DNA from 3 places in the Brevibacillus sp. AG162 genome. Region 1 is predicted to be linked to each of the others. Evidence: predicted binding sites of a transcription regulator. Region 1 holds the regulator's gene; each other region holds the start of a gene.
What was found. Region 1 encodes LexA, which represses DNA repair genes until DNA is damaged. Its sites were predicted from a motif close to CGAACATATGTTCG; they were not measured.
Positions count from the first base shown of each region.

Region 2: the regulator LexA is predicted to act here: its motif matches at 4,324-4,337, upstream of FB479_RS05445 (YolD-like family protein).
Region 3: the regulator LexA is predicted to act here: its motif matches at 1,463-1,476, upstream of FB479_RS26700 (carbohydrate kinase).

Region 1 covers NZ_VFNO01000001.1:787,096-793,797, forward strand. The annotation lists gene FB479_RS03860 (SOS response-associated peptidase) at 51-740, shown strand; gene FB479_RS03865 (DUF4269 domain-containing protein) at 737-1,312, opposite strand; gene FB479_RS03870 (DUF456 domain-containing protein) at 1,421-1,906, shown strand; gene lexA (transcriptional repressor LexA) at 1,957-2,580, opposite strand; gene yneA (cell division suppressor protein YneA) at 2,743-3,081, shown strand; gene FB479_RS03885 (DUF896 domain-containing protein) at 3,158-3,355, shown strand; gene crcB (fluoride efflux transporter CrcB) at 3,453-3,818, shown strand; gene FB479_RS03895 (HelD family protein) at 3,857-6,106, shown strand; gene FB479_RS03900 (HesB/IscA family protein) at 6,169-6,471, opposite strand; gene ltaE (low-specificity L-threonine aldolase) at 6,596-6,702, shown strand, end outside.
Region 2 covers NZ_VFNO01000002.1:131,047-137,748, reverse strand. The annotation lists gene FB479_RS05480 (GNAT family N-acetyltransferase) at 163-717, shown strand; partial or broken gene FB479_RS05475 (sigma-70 family RNA polymerase sigma factor) at 1,006-1,380, shown strand; partial or broken gene FB479_RS31230 (hypothetical protein) at 1,539-1,730, shown strand; gene FB479_RS30745 (hypothetical protein) at 1,709-1,771, opposite strand; gene FB479_RS05465 (hypothetical protein) at 2,957-3,178, shown strand; partial or broken gene FB479_RS31225 (hypothetical protein) at 3,361-3,462, shown strand; gene FB479_RS05455 (hypothetical protein) at 3,522-4,118, shown strand; gene FB479_RS05445 (YolD-like family protein) at 4,587-4,928, shown strand; partial or broken gene FB479_RS05440 (YolD-like family protein) at 4,941-5,185, shown strand; gene FB479_RS31220 (acyltransferase) at 5,327-6,451, shown strand.
Region 3 covers NZ_VFNO01000012.1:160,756-167,457, reverse strand. The annotation lists gene FB479_RS26715 (DoxX family protein) at 1-50, opposite strand, end outside; gene FB479_RS26710 (FMN-dependent NADH-azoreductase) at 125-751, opposite strand; gene FB479_RS26705 (MarR family winged helix-turn-helix transcriptional regulator) at 887-1,333, opposite strand; gene FB479_RS26700 (carbohydrate kinase) at 1,519-2,619, shown strand; gene FB479_RS26695 (pseudouridine-5'-phosphate glycosidase) at 2,623-3,549, shown strand; gene FB479_RS26690 (VanZ family protein) at 3,650-4,561, opposite strand; gene FB479_RS26685 (heavy metal translocating P-type ATPase) at 4,848-6,702, shown strand, end outside.

The sequences.
Region 1 (6,702 bases):
TAGAAGAGAAAAAGCAGACGTCCAGTATGGAAGGGTGTGAGGGGAAAAGCATGTGTGGCCGTTTTACTCTCGTAACGAACTTGGAAAAATGGAAGGAACGGTTCCAAATCGAAGTCATTCCATTTGATGCAAAGCCACGGTACAATATTGCACCGGGTCAGTTCATTCCAGCGATTATTGCTAATCGTGGCGAGCGACGTATGGGTCAGTTGAGATGGGGGTTAGTGCCGTCGTGGGCTGCCGATGAGAAGAGCAGCTACAAAATGATCAATGCGCGTTGCGAGACATTAAATGAAAAGCCCGCATTCAAACAGCTTTTCGCCCGAAAGAGATGCATCCTTCCTGCTGACAGCTTTTATGAGTGGATGAACGCCATTACAGGGAAGCAACCGATGCGGATCATGATGAAGACCGGGGAACCATTTGCTTTTGCTGGCCTGTATGATACGTGGACGAATCAAGAGGGAGAAAAAGTACATACCTGCACGATTGTTACGACAAAGGCGAATGAGCTCATGAAGAATATACATGAGCGAATGCCTGTCATCTTAAAGAAAGATGACGAGGACTTATGGCTTGATCGGGAGAAGTATGATCAGCTGCAGCTACAGTCACTGTTTACCCCCTATGATTCCAGCGAGATGACGGTGTATCCGGTATCTACCAAAGTGGGCAGTCCCAAAAATGATGATCCTTCCTGTATTCAAGAAGTAGACATCGGTTCTTTGTTCGAAGATTAATCCTTTCGCAGGAGCTGAATTCTTTGTCGTAATTCCTGGTCGGTTAACGGCTCCAATTGCAACAATGCCTCATAGGGATCATTACCCGGAATATGAAAGTATCGAGCAAATGCAGGCTCTGTTTTGATGCCGCTTTGCTTCAGAGATCTGATATGTTGGTACGCATCCAAGCCTCCTATGTCTAACAATCGTGCTTCAATGTCCATATGACGGTAGGCATTTTGCTTTTCGACAGCCACCGGTTGAGCAAACAATTCAAACCAAAAGTCAGCTGTGAAAAACGAGATAACGCACGTGGGAATACTTTTTACATCCAGGTATGTCACTTCAAATCCGGGCAAGCAGCCAAACGCTGTACGAACAGCTTGCTCAAACTGTTCCAGATCATGACTTTCGCAAATAATGTCTAGATCGCTTTCCTTGACATCAATGTCTAATGGGATGGTTCCGGCAAGCACTGGGCGGTAATCGGATAGTACTTTCATGATGTGCGTATGTTGAATCGCTGCCCACGCCGCTTTTTGGCGCATCGTTCCTCTGCCCAAGTAAGAGAGATCATGCCAATTTCTCATGAGACTACCTCCATGTCTACTTTCTTTTAAAATAGTTTAGACAAAAGTGAATAAGTACGCAACGAAATCGGTCATTACTCGTATACCTAGATGAAGGGAGTGTAGTGGATGGAAATATTTTTGTGGGTCGTGGTTGTGTTATTGTTCTTGCTAAGCATCGCAGGAATTTTTTTACCCGTTTTACCTGATACGATCTTGCTGTGGGCGGGCTTTTTGCTCTATCACTTTTTCATTGCAGATCCGGGAGCGGGATTGCCGGCATCCTTTTGGTGGGGAATGGTCGTTCTAAGCATTCTGCTATACGGTGCTGACTTACTGACGAACATGTACTTCGTGAAAAGGTACGGGGGGTCCAAGTGGTCGTCCGTTGCGGCTGCGGTCGGAATTATCCTCGGGATTTTCGTTTTCCCACCGTTTGGTATGCTGATCTTGCCGTTCGTATTTGTCGTTCTGGTAGAACTGATGGTACAGAAGCAGTCAATGGAGCGAGCAGTGAAAGCGGGCGTAGGCTCACTGATCGGATTTTTGGGCAGTGCGGTCGTAAAAGTCATTTTGCAAGTTACAATGATCATCTGGTTTTTTATCGCCAGATAACATACAGAAAACGAAAAGGACAGCCTCGGCTGTCCTTTTTTACGTGGAAACTAGTGAATGAGTCGATAGACACCGATGACTTTACCGAGAATGGTGACATGTTCCAGAATGATCGGTTCCATCGTGGCATTTTCCGGTTGGAGACGGAAGTGGTTCTTTTCTTTGAAAAATCTTTTGACGGTGGCTTCGTCTTCTTCTGTCATGGCTACGACAATGTCACCATTGTTCGCTACGTGCTGTTGGCGAACAATTACGTAGTCCCCGTCGAGAATCCCGGCATCAATCATACTGTTCCCGGAGACGCGCAGCATATAGACCTTGTCAGAAGTCACGATATTATCTGGAAGCGGGAAGTATTCTTCCACATCCTCAATGGCAGTAATCGGTTGTCCAGCGGTTACTTTTCCGATTACTGGCACACGGACGACAGAGTCTTCGAAATTGTCTTGAAAACGATCTTCATCTGATAGCAATTCGATGGCACGAGGTTTGGTAGGATCTCGACGAATGAGGCCTTTTTTCTCTAAACGTGCCAAATGCCCATGTACCGTTGAGCTGGAAGCTAGTCCAACAGCTTCTCCAATTTCACGTACAGATGGCGGATATCCTTTATCACGAACTTCCTTTCGTATGAACTCGATGATGGCTTGTTGTCTACTCGATAATTTTGACATAGAAAGACACCCCTGATTTCTCGAACATATTTTCCTATATTATACCATGGGAGCTTGCGTTCGACAAACATAAGTTCGATTATTTGTTGACATGAACATATGTTCTCATTTATCATGAGGTTACAAGTGATCAGAACGTATGTTTGTGAGGGGGCCATTATCATGAATTCATCGACAGTACGTAATCGTTTCGAGAAAAAAGAAGAACGCCGTGTTCGTTTTGGTATCACGAGAGGACAAGCTCTCTTGTTTCTTATTACATTTACTCTCTTTTTTTACTTGTTGACCGAACTAGTGTTTGCTTCTTCGCCAATGGAGGAGCCAAAGGGTAGAGAGGTAACTGTACAATCCGGAGATAGCCTATGGTCATTAGCTGTTCAATACAATACAAATCAGCATATGGATGTTCGTGACTATATAATAGAGATTAAGGATGCGAACGGTTTAGAGAGCAACAGGATTTACCCGGGTCAGACTCTCATCCTTCCTGATACCCCATAAGTGTTCGGCTGTCTTGCGGGATCATTCGTATGTGGTATAATGAAGCGGCACTACTACAGAGTGGGAGGAACCAGCAGTGGTATCTGACGCAGAAATTAAACGCATTAACGAATTGGTCAAAAAATCTCGCGAAGAAGGTTTGACCGAAGAGGAAAAGCTCGAACAAAAAGCATTGCGCCAAAAGTATATTGACGCCGTTAAGCTTTCATTGAAAGCAAATTTGGACTCCATCCGTTATGTGGAAGACCTTGAAGAAAATAAGCCAAAACAGTAAGATAACAATTACTGATACGACAGACATCCTCGCTTGAAGCTAGGGTGTCTTTTTCTGTAACATACATACGGTTTTGATAGCCAGGGGAGGGAAAGCGATGGCGTGGATAGCTGTGGCGGTTGGAGGAGCAGTTGGCTCTCTTGTGCGCTACCTATTGTCTTTGCTCGCGAATCAGCCGGGATGGCCGTGGGGAACCTGGATTGCCAATGTTTGTGGATCTTTGATCATCGGCATCTTGTTCGTGCTGGGGAAAGAACGCGACATTTTATCTCCAACGCTCTATCTCTTATTTGCAACGGGTGTCATGGGAGGATTTACGACTTTCTCTAGCTTCTCCTTGGAAGTGGTCTCTTTTTGGGGAGAAGGTCACCTGTTGCGTGGCACTTTGTACGCTCTTCTCAGTTTGGGAGTCGGCCTACTCTCTTGTGCGGTTGGAATATGGTTGGCTAGGCAATGGTCCTGATACGTTCAATGACACGATACATGTGAGGGGGAATGAATGTGAGTACACAGCATCGTGATTATGAATTGGAACAAAAAAAGCTGGATGAAACCATTTCAGCGATCGACGAAGAAATGGAGCAGCTTCGCAATGATATTCGCGAGGCAACGGATGACTATGTGAAACAGGTCGTGAACTATAAAAAGGCAAAGGATTTGCGCTACCTGGAAGATCAGGGTCGAGAGAAGCCTTATTTCGGCAGAGTGGATTTCTTGAAGGATGAAATCTACGAGCTGGATCAGGTCTACATAGGAAAACGAGGAATTGTACGTAGCGATACATTTGATTCTGTCGTCGTAGATTGGCGTGCGCCTATCGCCGGTCTTTATTACTCTGGTGAGAGCAAAGACGCGTTTTACCGGATGGGACGCGAGATCGTACGTGGTGAAGTTCGATTAAAGCGTAATTTTGCGATTGAAGACGGAAAGATCGTCGGCATCTATGATGGAGCGGTAAAAGAAACGATTAACCGCGAAATGGGGCATCCCGACGAATTTTTGCAAGAGGGCTTCATTGATGAGTTTTTGGCTGCCAATCTGAATCAGGCAAACGATAGCAGGCTAAAAGACATCGTCGCTACGATTCAATCCGAGCAAAATGATATAATCCGGGCGGAAAAAGAACGACCCATTGTTGTGCAAGGAGTAGCGGGGAGCGGAAAAACGACCATCGCGCTGCACCGACTCTCCTATTTGATTTATAACTACCAGGATTCCATGATGTCCAAAAAGTTCATGGTGTTTGCACCTAACCGGATGTTTCTTACCTACATATCCGAGGTTTTACCTGAGCTGGGAGTCGATGACGTTCAACAGTCTACCTTTGTAGATTGGGCAGCGCGTCTTGTGAAGCCTCTGCTGCCAAAAGGATGGAGAATCGTGAGTCCAGATAAGCCTCTTCAATTGTTCTTCGAAGAGGGGCAGGATGAGCGCCAGCAAGAAATGACGCGAAACAGGCTTCGCTTCAAAGGATCGCTCGCTTGTCGAGAGGCACTGGAGCAGTACATTCGGCATATCGTCGAAACAAGAATCCCTTTTAAGAAGCTCAGCTTTTTATACAACAAAACGAAGCAAGTCTTTTCCATTCCCGGTGATTTTATTCGTCAGTGCTTCCTGGAGCAATTCGCGAATATGCCGTATCATCGCCGGGTAGAAGCGCTTCGCAAGCATTTGAAACAAGAAATGAACAAGCAATTGTTTGCCCATTTGCGAGAGCGAAAAGTCGATTTGGACAAAGAAGGCTTGTACAAATTCGAGAAAATGCTGGAGCAAATACTGGATACGTACCTGACTTCGTTTCCAAGACTGGAGATCTTCGCAGCTTATCGCGAGTTGATTGCTGACGAGGAATTGCTGCGCAAGCTCGTACCTGCTGACATTTCAGACGAAGTTGTTCGTGATGTGACGCAGTCAAGTGCTGCGCTGTTTGCAGAGGAGAGATTGGAACCGGAAGATATCGCGCCATTGCTATATTTGCAGCATATTGTTGAAGGAATGAATAAAGCGGAACATTTTGATCATACGGTCGTGGATGAGGCACAAGACTTGAGTGCGTTAGAAATAGCCGTGATTGCATTGGCAACCAAGCGAAACTCGCTCACGATCGTGGGAGATATTGCGCAAGGCATTCATAGCTACCGAGGGATTCATGCGTGGGAAGAGTTGACGAAGGGGATTTTTGCACATCTGTTTCCTTCCTATTATACGTTGTCGCAAAGCTATCGTTCGACAATAGAAATCATGCGCTGTGCCAATGAAGTGTTGCGGCAAATTGAATTGCCAGAGACGGTATTGGCAAAACCGGTTTTGCGGCATGGTGAAAAACCAATCATGGTTAAGGCTCGTTCACGAGTGCAACTGTGGGAGGACATCTCTTCGCGTGTGGCTGCCTACCAGTCGAAAGGCTTCAAAACGATTGCGATCGTAGCGAAAACCATTCAAGCCAGTAAAAAAGCACATAAAGGCCTGCAAGACAAGGTCGCTGATCTGACTCTGTTAGGCAGCAAGGATAACCAATTTCCGGGTGGCGTCACCGTCATGCCTGCTTTTTTAACGAAAGGCTTGCAGTTCGATGTGGTCATTTTACTGGATATAGACGCCTATCAAAATAATGAATGGGACGCAAAATTATTGTATGTCGCGATGACGCGTCCGGTCCATCGACTTGTTTTGACGCAGGTTGATGGCGTTTCTTCACCGTTGCTGAAAGATTTACCGACAGAGCTGTACACCATGGCTACTGACGAATAAGAAACGAATTATCAAAGAAAACCCTCTGCCTGTAAAAAGCAGAGGGTTTATCTGTATCATGCTTAGTGGTCGCCTGTGTTACCTTTAGAAGGGTTGGTAATAACAAAACCTTCTTGCGGCAAGAAGAGGTAATCAATGACGACGCCATCTAGCAATGGCTCATCCTTTTTCATGATCACATCGATCTCTTTGTCTGTCGAGATCACAACATCTTCTTCTGTTGGCTTGTCCAGAGCGAGTCCGTAGTGTGCATGATCACCGTGAGCGTGAGTAATATAAACGCGCAGTTTCAATTCTTTGTCTTCTTCTTGCTCGATGATTGGAGCCAATTGCTTGGCAGCGTTACGCGTGATTTTTAGTTTCACAGGTCAAATCCCCTAACTGTATGTAAGTTACCCCTTCATCTTAGCAAGAGGGAATTCAGGATGCAATGTTGAAAGTGTTACGACATGTCTAGAGAATGACAACAGGGAGGAAGGAGAGTCATCTATGAAAATCGATTTGCGCAGCGATACCATTACCAAACCAACCGAGGAGATGCTTCGAGCAATGGCGGAAGCGGAGGTTGGTGATGATGTTTACCGGGAGGACCCAAC
Region 2 (6,702 bases), on a different contig from region 1:
TGTCGCATCTGCTCAGCAGTGATTGTGCAATTATCTAGAGAATCTTACATGCTAAATCATACTGGGAGGTTATAAAAATGACGGAGCAATATGTATTCCGTTAAGTCCGTGGTCCCCCTTAATATCTCTATTCCCACCTTATAAAAATATAGGAGGACGAATATGGATATTGTCATTAGAGAACTGAGGGCTGGGGATGATGAGTGTGGTTCAAACATTGATGGGAGCTTTATCGTAGACTCTACCCTTGTCTTGCAACTAATGGGACAGCGAATCGGATATACGGTGAAGGAGAGCCCTCTTCGGAATAAAAGCTACGATGATGAACAGCTTGAAGAAGATACGCTTGTGGATTATTCGAACTATATCGGCAATCCCCATCAAATCATTTATGTAGCGCTCGTAAATAATCAAGTTGTAGGTCAAATTGTTTTGAAAAGAAATTGGAACAAATTTGCCTATGTGGAAGATATCAAAGTGGATAAGCAATACAGAGGATACGGCATCGGTAAAAAACTAATCGAACAGGCTAAACGCTGGACGAAGGATGGCGGTATGACGGGAATCATGCTGGAGACACAAAGTACTAATGTCCGCGCATGTAAATTCTACGAAAGCTGTGGTTTTGTGATCGGAGGTTTCGATTCCTACGTTTACAGAGGTCTAGATAAAGATAGTGATGAGATAGCCATTTATTGGTATCTCATGCTTGATTAATAAGTGATTGATCCTCAGCATATGTCTTAAGAAGCCGAAATAATGGCAGCTTCTTTCAGACATTCCCCAAGTTGAGAGTTAGCGCAAAATAAGCAGCCGCAGTCTAAGACTTTTATTTTTTAAGTCATAGTCAGCGGCTTTTTAAATTTGAACATGAGTCTGAATCTTATTTTGTACGACTGAAGATTTTTCCTGAAACAACTCCCGGCATATCAAGGATTTCAGTCTATTGCTTTATTTTCAATGAACATCTAAGTCTGTCTATGCTCCCCTTTTGACATTTAGATTGAAATCCTCATGCATCTGAGAAGTCTGAAAAAAACCAAAAAAGATGTTTCCTTGCACGACCCAATTGGGACGGATAAAGAAGGCAATGAAATCACCTTGATCGACGTCCTTGGCACAGAAACAGACGAAGTGGTCGACGCTGTGCAGCTCAAGCTGGAGTCCAATAAAATTTACCAGCACATACACATCCTCGATGAGCGTGAAAAAGAGGTCATCATCGGCAGATTTGGGCTGGATCAGGACAAAGAAAAGACACAGCGCGAAATTGCGCGTGAGCTGGGCATTTCTCGTTCGTATGTATCCCGTATCGAAAAGCGAGCGTTAATGAAGTTGTTTAATGAGTTTTATCGGACGAAGCAACCGCAGAATCGGTAGTTTTTCGCAGCGGGGGCAGTTTTTTGAGTAAATAGGATGAAGCCACTCGGACGCCGGGCGGCAATGGAAGTGGAGGATTTGGTAATGGAGAGACACCCAATTACTCCTTACCAGTTGAAATTACCAATTTAGCGGGTTAAAAAACTTTATCGTCTGGAAATGTTCATTCTTTGGGTGTAAGTGCGGAAGGAGTTGCTTTTGGCTGGGGAGGCAATACTTTCGGACAAATTGGAGATGGAACCAAAAGTGGCAAAATCACACCAATTCAAGTTAAAAAAAGCGCCGCTGCGTTAGGCAACCAACAAATGACTCCTGAATTCATCAGGGGTCATTTTCTACTTGGGTTGTAATACGAAATGTACTCCTCAACTTGTGCTCGTAATTCCTGAATAGAAGTACACGTATTATACTCCAGCTCATTCTCATATGGCCCAAAAAGGTCTCCATTGAAGCATTATCCCAACAGTTTTTCTTTCGGGACATTGATTGCTGAAATCCTGCTTTGGCGACGAGAAGACGAAATCCAGGGTGAGGATAATGCATGCCTTGATCAGAGTGTAAAATAGCTTCAGGAAGAAGAAAGATGGTGAGCCAGGATCTCTTATGTTGACCCATCTTTGAACTACCGACAGGTAGGCACATTGTCCATTCCCATAGTGCAAATAGGTAATATCGGTGAGCAAAACCTTTTCTGGTTCTCCCTGATCAAATTAGCGGTTGAAAAGATTTGGGTAGGTTTGGTGTTCTATCGTTGCTTTCGCCATTTTACGATAGGGGTTTGCTTGACGAATGGTTGCAACAAGCTTATATTTACACATTAATCTACGGATTTTCTTATGATTCATAATAATGCCATGTCTGCACTCAAGCCTCATTTTAATTACTTAAGCTCCTGCTTTTCCTTTCAAAGTATCAAATTGCTCTTTGATCAGCAAAAGATCAGGCTCGTCCGATTTCTCACGTAACTGTTTTGTTTCTTCGTTACTTATCCAGCGATAATAGCCACTTGAACTGACGCGAGCTACCTTGCACAAATAACGTGTGATACGTCGCAAGCTGTAATGACGAATGACATGGTTAATGATCTGATTGCGCTCGGAGGGCGTTAGCTTCTCCTCTGTATCTTCTGATTCTCGAGCGCCTCGAGCTTTTTTAGTAGGTCGTTCTCAGCCTTCAATAGTATATACGTGCTTCAGCACGTATTAGCTTTTCTTCAACGGACAATTCTCCAGAAGGTCTTCGACCTGTACTTCCTTTCCCTCTTGGCTCTTCAAGTAGTCCTGCCTCGCCATGAGCTTCATTTATATTACGCTAACGTCTAAGGCAATGCTTTGGTTTTTTCGACCGATCATATCCACATCCAATCCAGTATTACGAAAAAGTTCGAAAGGCGTTTTAGGGCATTTTTGTTGACATCAAGTAAAGCAACTCCCCTGAAGAAATTGGTGAACTAGTTGTGAAACAAGAGCGAGAATTATTCGTCAAAGTAAGTAAGAGGTAAAATTCCACATATTTACAGCTCGAGAGCGTTATAGTATTCTATCTTTTGTAACAAAATAGAAACAGAGGAAGTGAAATGAAAAAAGGCACCTCATTATTGCTAGGATTTTTATCAATTGTCACTTTACTGTCCGTACCAAACAACGCTTCTGCTTATTCCACTACAGGGTACTATTGGGATAAGAGTGTAGTTAGGTTTAACTACGCTGATGATATGAGTAGTGATTACGAAGACGAGTTCAAGGACGCTTTAGCCTCATGGAATAATGCTGTAGAAAAACATATAGGCTTTGGGTGAGATACAAAAAAGAGCAGAGTGTTCATCTTTAAAGAGGAGGACTATGGAAAAACAGGCTGGACTGCCGAAACATCAGTTACTCCGTACGATGGATCAGATATTATTAGAAATGCCTCGATGAGTCCCAACTCTTATTACATAGACGATATGAGTGCAAGTAAAAAAAAGGTGTTTTTGCTCACGAACTCGGTCATGTTCTTGGCTTAGACCATGCTAAAGACCCTCAACAAGTCATGTCTACTACTAAAGATGGGCGGAAAGTAAAAGAGCCTGGAGACGATTAAATTGCTGGTTATAATAATGTAAAGTGAATTAATCTCATATAGGAAGAATGAAAAATATAATGAAGAACAAAAGACAAATCATATTATCAACACTTGCATTAGGTGTTCTTGTCTGTGGGGGCTATCTATTTTTAGATTCTAATAAAATCGAAACGAGTCATGCTTACGACCAAACATCTCATAATCCAGCAAAAAGCGATAAGCAGATAATAAAAAAAGTAGATGTATCGGGAGATGTAGTAGAGGGTTTCGACAGTATCCAAAAGCTTAATGAAAGCGCTGAAGTGATTGCCGAGGTTGAAATCAATGAATCGGAGAGCTTCCAGTATAAAAACGTCGTTTTTACCCTTAGTGATGCAAAAGTCAAGCAAGTGTATAAGGGTGATGTAGATCCGGAAAGTGTGATCAAAATACTAGAGACCGGCGGATATAAAGATGGAACAGAGTATACTTTTGAAGGCAATGAAGTATTCGAATCAGGTGAAAAAGCGTATGTATACTTAGAAAAATATGAAGGTCCCGTTGCCGAAGACGCGTACGTAATTAAAGGGGGTTATCAAGGGAAATTCCTCGAAGAAGAAGGTAAGTTGCAGTTTCCTAACGGAGTGGCTAAAGGATTGCAAGTAAAAAGTGAAAGTCAATTAGAACTTGACTAAAATTAATGACACTAGACTTGCCCCCGCAAACACGCGAGGGCAAGTGTTTTAATCTTGCAAATTAACTCGCCCTGGTGATTAGCTAAGGCTGGTTCCTACATCAACCCAATCGTAGCAAGGGTTTAAATACAAAACCGAATTGATAGAAGGCCTCCCACATGGAGGTTTTTTTATTTGCATGTTCGCAATCTGTTCGTATAAAACACAAACAAACGTTCCTGTTTTCGTGGGAGTGGTTATTATGGCCTTATCTGATGTTGAGCGTAAGGTGCTTCGGATTATTGGAAATTATTCAGCAATGAAACCGAGACCTCCGAGTGTCGATGAGATATGCGTAAAGACCGGACGAAGCCACGAAGAAGTAATGGCGGTAATAAAAGTATCTGGCGAAGAATACATCGAGTGGCAAAGGTCGGAACCTTACAAGATGGAAGTATTTGAAACGTGGGAACGAAAGGGACGGTTATAATGGCAAAGAAAATCGAAAACTTATTCGGACCATCACGGTTTGTATTACCGGAGCAACGTGAACTATACCTGCAAATGAAAGAAGACGACAAACTCGTACCCATGCCTATACTTGGGCAGGATGAGCTTGAATCGTTTCATTACCAATTTAGAAACGCAGGACGAGAAAACTATGCTGTCGCGAATACTTGGTGGAAACATAAGGAGAATAGCATTGGAACTACGTGCAGGATGTGGAGAAAAGTTGAGTGGGTAGATACGAATAGCAGAAAGGTAAAGTTGCTTACAGATGAAGATGTCCAATGGATTCCGATGGATACCATTAGTGATGTTAGAAGCTAGGGGGTTCAATAGATGGCACAAGCATCTACACCAAAAAGACCTAATCGAGACGAGTTTGAATTAGAGGAATTGGGGAATCAGCTCGTAGAAGCAAAAGTGATGGCGATGAGAGGTCATTAACTGTATGGGGGATGTCGGAGAAAGTGCGGGGGCGAATCACGGTTCTTGACTCGCGTACGAGACTCGTTCACGTTGAAATAGACGAAACAACGAGGAAAACTCCTTTCTTAGATTTTATGAAAGATAGCTACATATAAAAAGAGAAAGTACAAATTGAATGTCTTCGAAAAAACTACGACCCGTATCTGTAAAAAAGCAGAGACTGGTCTTTTGTTTATTTTTGGTAGGGCAAAATAGCCACACTTTCCGATATTTACAAAAGAATGCTATTATCATGAATGGAAAACTGTTGCAGAGGTCCACAACATAGAGAGAAGAGAAGGTGCATTCATACGAGAATTAAAGAGATTGATTATCTAAGGGCTATCAGTGCTATTGCAGTAATCTTAATCCATGTAACAGCGAGTTATGTAGAAACTAGTGTTATGGCGTTTGCTTGGAATCAGGTAGCGCGTTTCGCTGTACCAATGTTTATTCTACTTTCAGGGTTAAGTCTTGCCTTAAGTGACCGGGGGAGGATAGGGAAACGAGAGTTTTTTAAAAGGCGGTATAATAAGATCTTACTACCGTATTTGATCTGGAGCATACTTTACTTTACCTATGCCCAGCAATACAATCTTGGGTCAGTCGAACCCTGGGTTCTTTTAACAACGCTAGGGAAGCATATGGTGAAAGGTACGGCTTACGTTCACCTATATTTCTTGGTGATCATTTGCCAACTCTATCTAATATATCCATTCTTGAAGAGTCTTCTACGGACGAAGACGAATTGGACGCTAACAGTTTCGTTTATATCGACCTTAGTAATGCACATGGCAATTTATTTACATGCCAACCAACTCATCGTACTACCTAGCATCAAGGTACCTTATGTTATTCTTTTTCCTGTATGGGTGTTTTACTTCGTTTTGGGAATGTTCGTGGCAATGAGATTTAATAAATTCTCAGCATTTGTCGGAAAGCTGACGCTCTGGCAAACGTTTGTACCATGGTTAGCCTCTCTGATCGTATTGGTGGTCGATAGTAAATGGACGGACACTTTTGCCTCCTCAACTAAGCCGAGCACTTTGTTATACACGGTTGTAAGCGCCTTGTTCATGTACAGGCTGTCTACAAGCATGACTGGTTGGCCAAGGAAGGTATTACACTCGGTCTGTTGGTTCTCTACCCATTCCTTTTTCATTTACCTGATCCATCCTTTGATCATTAGTGAACTGTTTCACTTCAAAGGATTGAGAGTAGGAGATTCAGGATTAGTAATGTTATTTATACTTACGATTGTATGTTCCTGTGTCCTTACCTATTTGGGCAGTCGGTTTAAATTCGTCCATTTGTTCGGGGGAGTCTTCATCAGACCAAAGCTGAGAAAAGAAATTGATACAAAGGTAGATTATTCAAATTGAGAAGCAGTTGTAGATAATTGAGGATACCTTTTCTAACTGGGCACCGAAAAACACCAAGGTAAACGAACTTTGAATAAACAACAAGGAAAATCCCTTTCCTGGTCATTATGAAGGTACTTACGAGTAATTACCAGCGCATGTGTCTTTTGGTATTGATACAATTGTAGTGGTGATGATATATGGAATTTATATACCTGACGCTGCTCGAGCAAGCTGATAATCCATTCATCGCCAGTATTCGTAGACTATAT
Region 3 (6,702 bases), on a different contig from region 1:
AACGTCAAACCGATGACCAAACGAATCAACAATAATCCAGTATCCAACACTTTTCATCTCTCCTTAATTGTTTTTAATTAGTGTATCTTTAATTTAAGATATTGTCCAAAAAGGCTGGCGGGCCTTAGAAGGATTCCGCCAGTTTTGCTGCTTTTTCTACACCAGCTGCAACAAGCTCAGCTGCTTTGTCTTGGAATTGGTTGTGACCTTCTACAATCACTTCCGATACATTGCTGATGCCCCAGAAGCCGAGGAGCGTGCGAACGTATTTGTTTGCCATTTCGATTTCAGCCATAGGCCCTTCGGAATAAACGCCACCGCGTGCGCTCAACAGCGCTACTTTTTTGTCGCCCATCAGACCAACTGGACCTTCAGCTGTGTACTTGAATGTTTTGCCTGCTTGGGAGAGGTAATCCATATAGGAGTGCAGAACAGCAGGAACAGTGAAGTTCCACATAGGGAAAGCAAATACGATTTTGTCTGCTTCTGTAAACTGGTTCAGGTATTTGTTAACCAAGTCGGCACGTTTTTGCTCATCAGCAGACAGCTCGATGCCGTTTCCTGCTTTCCACATAGCAGTCAGCATGTCGTTCCCGTAATAAGGGAGGTTTTCAGCAAACAGATCCAGCTCAACGATTTCGTCGTTTGGATGTGTTTCTCTGTATGCTTTGGTGAAAGCTTCGTACAGCTTTACACTGGTAGCCTGCTCAACTGGGCGATCGTTTGCTTTGATAAAAAGTACTTTACTCATGAAAATCATATTCCCCTTCCGATTAGTAAGTCACTAACTTTTAATGTGTAAATCTTGATTTTAAGATTATTACGTATCAGATCTTTTGTCAACACTTTTTTGAAACGATTGTGGTGAAGAGCGGGGACTGCTCATCTAATAAGTAGCCTGAGCAGTGCGTCCCAGCTTTTTTAGCAGCTCGATTGCTTGACGCTGTTCTTCTAGTGTGAGACCTTCCATCGCTTTCTCAATGGCACGTTGATGAGGGGGGAAGATTTCAGACAAAAATTGATGCCCTTTTTCCGTGAGTTCCGCAAAAATGACGCGGCGGTCTTCCGAACAGGGCTTGCGAATGAGCAGTTGCTTCTTCTCGAGTTTGTCCACAACGTATGTGATGTTTCCGCTGGAGATCAATATTTTTTCGCCAATTTGCTGCAATGGTTGAGGACCTTTATGAAATAATACCTCTAGTACCCCGAATTCAGTTGGATTAAGTCCATGCTCGCGAATGTGACGATTGGAGTGAGCGGTAACCCAGTTGTATGACCTCGATAAAACTACAAAAAGATCGAGGGGATCATTTCGCAGTGATTTGTCAGACATATGGACCCTCCTTTACATCGAAACTTGGATATCTTGAATTTAAGATAATCCTACATGATCATATTCAGATTTGTCAAATTGAGATAAAAAATAAAATGAAAACGCCTGTACAAACAGTTGTCTTAGTGATAAACTTTTGTTTGTAAACGAGCTGTGAAAGCGAAACAGAAGAAAGGAGGATGACCGTGGAAAAAGACATGCAGATCCTTCATCATATCCGGCAAAATCCTTTTATCACGCAACAAGAGCTGGCTGATCTGATTGGCATCTCACGTTCAGCGGTAGCTGGCTACATCGCACAGTTGACCAAACGCGGGGAAATCAAAGGACGGGCTTATGTACTTCGTGATGAAGGAATGATTGCTTGTATTGGTGGGGCCAACCTAGACCGCAAAGCACGTGGCAAGCAACAGGTGCGTCTACACTCATCCAATCCCGTAACGATTATGGAATCGTGTGGAGGGGTGGCACGGAATATCGCGGAGAACCTCGGTCGTCTTGGCTGCAATACGTCCCTCATCACCAGCATTGGTGAGGACAAGGAAGGCGAATGGCTCTTGCAGGAGACGAAAAAACACGGGGTGCACATCAGCCAAGTGTGGCGACTGCCTACACAGCGGACGGGAACGTATACGGCGCTTCTCGATATCGATGGCGAGATGGTTGTTTCCTTGGCGAACATGGATATTTACGATGCGCTTACACCGGAGATGTTCGCGGAAAAATGGTCGCACATTGCAGCAGCCCACGTGGTTTTCATCGATACAAACATTCCGGCGGACTGCTTGGCCTACATCATCGAACGATGCCGGGAAGAAAACATCCTGCTCTTCGTTGACCCGGTCTCTTCCATTAAAGCAAAGAAGCTCCCACAGCAATTGGACGGAGTAGAAGCGATTTTGCCGAATCGCGAAGAAGCCGAGCTGATGGCTGGCATAAAGATCACGACGATCGAAGAATGCGCCGAGGCTTGCCGCAAGATCAGGGAACGAGGCGTCAAGCACGTCATCGTGACCTTGGGTGAAGAAGGCATTTACTATCAATCCGAGGACGTCGAGGAGCATATGTCTCCGTATCCAACGCAAGTAGTAGATGTAACAGGTGCAGGAGATGCGTTCGCGTCGGGACTCTTGTATGGCATTGTAAACGGAGAGTCTTTCCAGAGAGCGTGCCGCCTTGGATTGGCAGCATCCGCTCTGACATTGCAAACAGAGCAGTCCGTATCTCCTCTATTAAAAGCAGAACAATTGGAACTGGCCGTAGAACAATTCGAAAAGGAGCGATAAGAGATGAAACAATATTTGACCTTTACTGAGGAAGTACGCCACGCACTGGAGAACAACCTGCCGGTAGTTGCGCTGGAGACGACGATTATTTCGCACGGTATGCCATACCCGCAAAACATTGAAATGGCAAAAGAAGTAGAGCAAATCATTCGCGACAACGGTGCTGTACCAGCTACGATCGGGATCATGGACGGCAAAATCAAAATCGGCTTGACTGACAGCGAGCTGGAAGAGTTTGCGACGAACAAAAATGTAGCAAAAGTAAGCCGTCGCGACTTTGCTTACATTTTGGCTAGCGGTAAAATCGGTGCGACTACAGTAGCCGCTACCATGATCGCAGCTGAGATGGCTGGCATCCACATGTTTGCAACTGGCGGTATCGGCGGGGTACACCGTGAAGGCGAAATCACTTGGGACGTATCTGCTGACCTGACTGAGCTGGCGCAAACAGATGTCGCTGTAGTATGCGCAGGCGCGAAATCGATCCTCGATATCGGCCGCACACTCGAATATTTGGAAACACAAGGTGTACCAGTTGTAGGCTACCGCACGGATGAATTCCCATCCTTCTTCGCTCGCGAAAGCGGATTTGGCGTAGACATGCGCATCGATACACCAGAAGAAGTCGGTAAGATGATGAACACCAAATGGGATCTCGGCCTCAAAGGCGGTATGATTATCGCGAACCCAGTACCAGAATCAGATGCACTCAACCACCAGGAAATCGAGGCTGTGATCCAGAAAGCACTCGCAGAAGCAAAAGAAAACAACATTGCAGGGAAACAGGTAACGCCATTCATGCTCGATAAAGTGAAAAAGCTGACAGAAGGTAAGAGCTTGGCAACGAACATCGCGCTAGTGAAGCACAATGCTGAAGTAGCTGCAAAAATCGCGGTGGCTTATCAGAAAGAAGCGAATCAAGGTAAATAAGAGAGAGCGAAGATCGACTAATTGCTTTTCTGAACAACAAAATAGTCAAAGAAAAACGAGCCTCTAGAATCGCTTCTAAGGCTCGTTTCGTTTATTTTACTCACTCCCACCAATGTTGCATTCCACGGATTCCAACATCCCACAGCTTAGCGTTTCCGGAAACGATAATGGTAATTTCGTTTACCTCGTTAAAAGGCATCTCCTTTAAAGCTTCTGCCCCTTGATAGGATTGTTCGTTTAACTGAGATATTTCTTGTCCATCTACGATGATTTTGGCTTCACCCTTAGCGTCTCCATTGTCGGGAATGCCGAAATAGAAAGAAAGCCAGACATTTTCTTTGTTCCCCAGAATATAGTTGTAAGTTTTGGTGGATTCACCTTCACTGCTATACACGTTCATTTTCGGCTCTATTCGCTCACCTGCTACGGTGAAGCTTGGGAGGTTCTCAGTCATTGGTGTCGTTCCTGTCATTTCTTTCATAACCGTTAATGACTGAATAGGGCCTTCTCTTTTTTTGAGGATTTCAGAGACCACCATGATTCCCATTATAAGTACAACAATAGTTAGAGCTGAAGCCATGAGCTTTTTATAAGAAATGTTTGAAGAAAATCCAACTCGATAGGCAACATAGCCAATCGCTGCACCTAATGTATTGGATATCACATCATTTACATCAAAGCTACCAAGATAGGTTAAAGCCTGAAAAGTTTCTAGAACGAGAATCGCTAAGACAAACAAGGATATGAACTTCCCAAATCGTACACGATACAACAGGGGAAACAGTATTCCAAAAGGGATAAAAGCAGCAATGTTTCCAAAATCAACAATCCATGAATAATTTAGTTCTGGAAATTTAAGTGGTACTCCTTCTGGAACAAGGATAAAGGTGTATCCATCTACACTAGTTGCACCGTCGAGCCTGTTAAACGCAAAGAACATAAAAAATAAAATTAAAATCGTATAGCATATGGTGCCAACTAAAATGACTTTCCGTGATTTCGTTTCCATCATTTAATCTCCTTAAAGCTATTTGTTTCTGAATGATCTTACTCTGAACTAATACGTAAGTAATTAGCTGTTAGTCACATCCTTCTTTTAACGGTGTAAAGCTGGGGGATGACATTGCCGTTAAGATCTCCCTGTGTTTTCAGCACTTAAAAGCCCATTTAGAAAAAAATTGAAAAAAGTACTTGATATACCCTGAGGGGGTATTGTATAGTAAAGGTGTGATCAGGAAACAACGTAAGGGAAACGATACGATAAAATATACCCCTATAGGGTATTTGGAGGGATTAGAATGAGTACCAAAACAGCAGAGGCAACAGTCGCAATCTCAGGGATGACTTGCGCAGCTTGTGCACTGCGCATCGAAAAGGGCTTGGGAAAAATGGAGGGAGTGGAAACCGCCAACGTCAATCTGGCTTTGGAAAAATCCACAGTCGTCTTCGATCCAACGAAAACGAACATCGACGACATCCGCTCCAAAATTGAATCGCTCGGCTATGGAGTCATTACTGACAAGGTGGAGCTAAACATCTCGGGAATGACATGTGCGGCCTGCTCCACACGGATCGAGAAAGGCTTGAACAAAACAGCCGGGGTTCTGAAGGCAAACGTGAACTTGGCGATGGAAACAGCCACTGTCGAGTACGATTCATCGCAGGTAAGTGTGACGGACATTATTCAAAAGGTAGAAAAGCTCGGGTATCAGGCGACTCGCAAGGAAGAAGGAAAAGAAGAAGAAAAAGTAGATCGTCGCCAGGAAGAAATTAAACGTCAGACCCGCAAGTTCTGGATTTCCGCGATTCTGTCGCTCCCGCTGCTTTGGTCGATGGTGAGCCACTTTTCCTTCACCTCGTTTATCTGGCTGCCTGAAATCTTGATGAATCCGTGGGTACAGCTCGCATTAGCAACACCCGTACAATTCATCATCGGAGCACAGTTTTACGTGGGAGCTTTCAAAGCCCTTCGCAACAAGAGTGCCAACATGGATGTGCTGGTTGCTCTCGGTACCTCGGCCGCTTATTTCTACAGCCTGTGGGTAGCGATCGACTCCATCGGTGCTCATGGCGGCCACATGCTAGAGCTGTACTTTGAGACCAGTGCGGTACTGATCACCTTGATCGTGTTGGGTAAACTGTTTGAGATGAAGGCGAAAGGACGCTCTTCGGAAGCGATCCGCAAGCTGATGGGCTTGCAAGCAAAAACAGCAGTAGTCGTACGGGATGGCGTCGAAATGACCATTCCTGTAGAAGAAGTGAGACTGGGCGACGTCGTTCACGTGAAGCCGGGCGATAAAGTACCTGTCGATGGCATCGTCATGGAAGGACAGTCCGCTGTTGATGAGTCCATGCTGACTGGTGAAAGCATTCCGGTGGATAAAGCCGCAGGCGATACCGTCATCGGGGCCACTTTGAACAAAAACGGCTTCTTGAAGGTTCAAGCAACCAAAGTCGGAAAAGAAACGGCTCTGGCGCAAATCATTAAAGTAGTGGAAGAAGCACAAGGAACAAAAGCACCAATTCAACGCGTAGCTGACAGTATCTCTGGGATTTTTGTCCCAATCGTCGTAGGGATTGCTATTCTTACCTTCTTGATCTGGTACTTCTTCGTTATACCTGGCAACTTCGGTGAGGCTTTGGAAAAAGCAATTGCTGTACTCGTAATCGCTTGCCCGTGCGCCCTCGGTTTGGCTACACCGACCTCGATCATGGCGGGTTCTGGACGCGCAGCTGAGCTGGGCATCCTGTTCAAAGGCGGGGAGCATCTGGAGACGGCTCACCACCTGGATACGATCGTCCTCGATAAAACAGGGACTGTAACCAAAGGCGAGCCAGAACTGACAGACGTCATTGCCATTGATATCGAAGAGCAAGAGCTGCTCTCTTTGGTCGGTGCCGCTGAGAAAAACTCCGAGCACCCATTGGCTCAAGCCATCGTTAGAGGAATTGCAGATAAAGGAATCACCCTGTCCGATACTGGTTCATTTGAAGCCATTCCTGGTTTCGGTATCCGGGCAACCGTCTCTGGCAAAGAAGTACTCGTCGGTACCCGCCGCTTGCTGGAAAAACATCAAATTTCGTACCAAGCAGTATCTGATACCATGCTGGAACTGGAGCGCTCTGGTAAAACAGCGATGCTCGCAGTCGTCG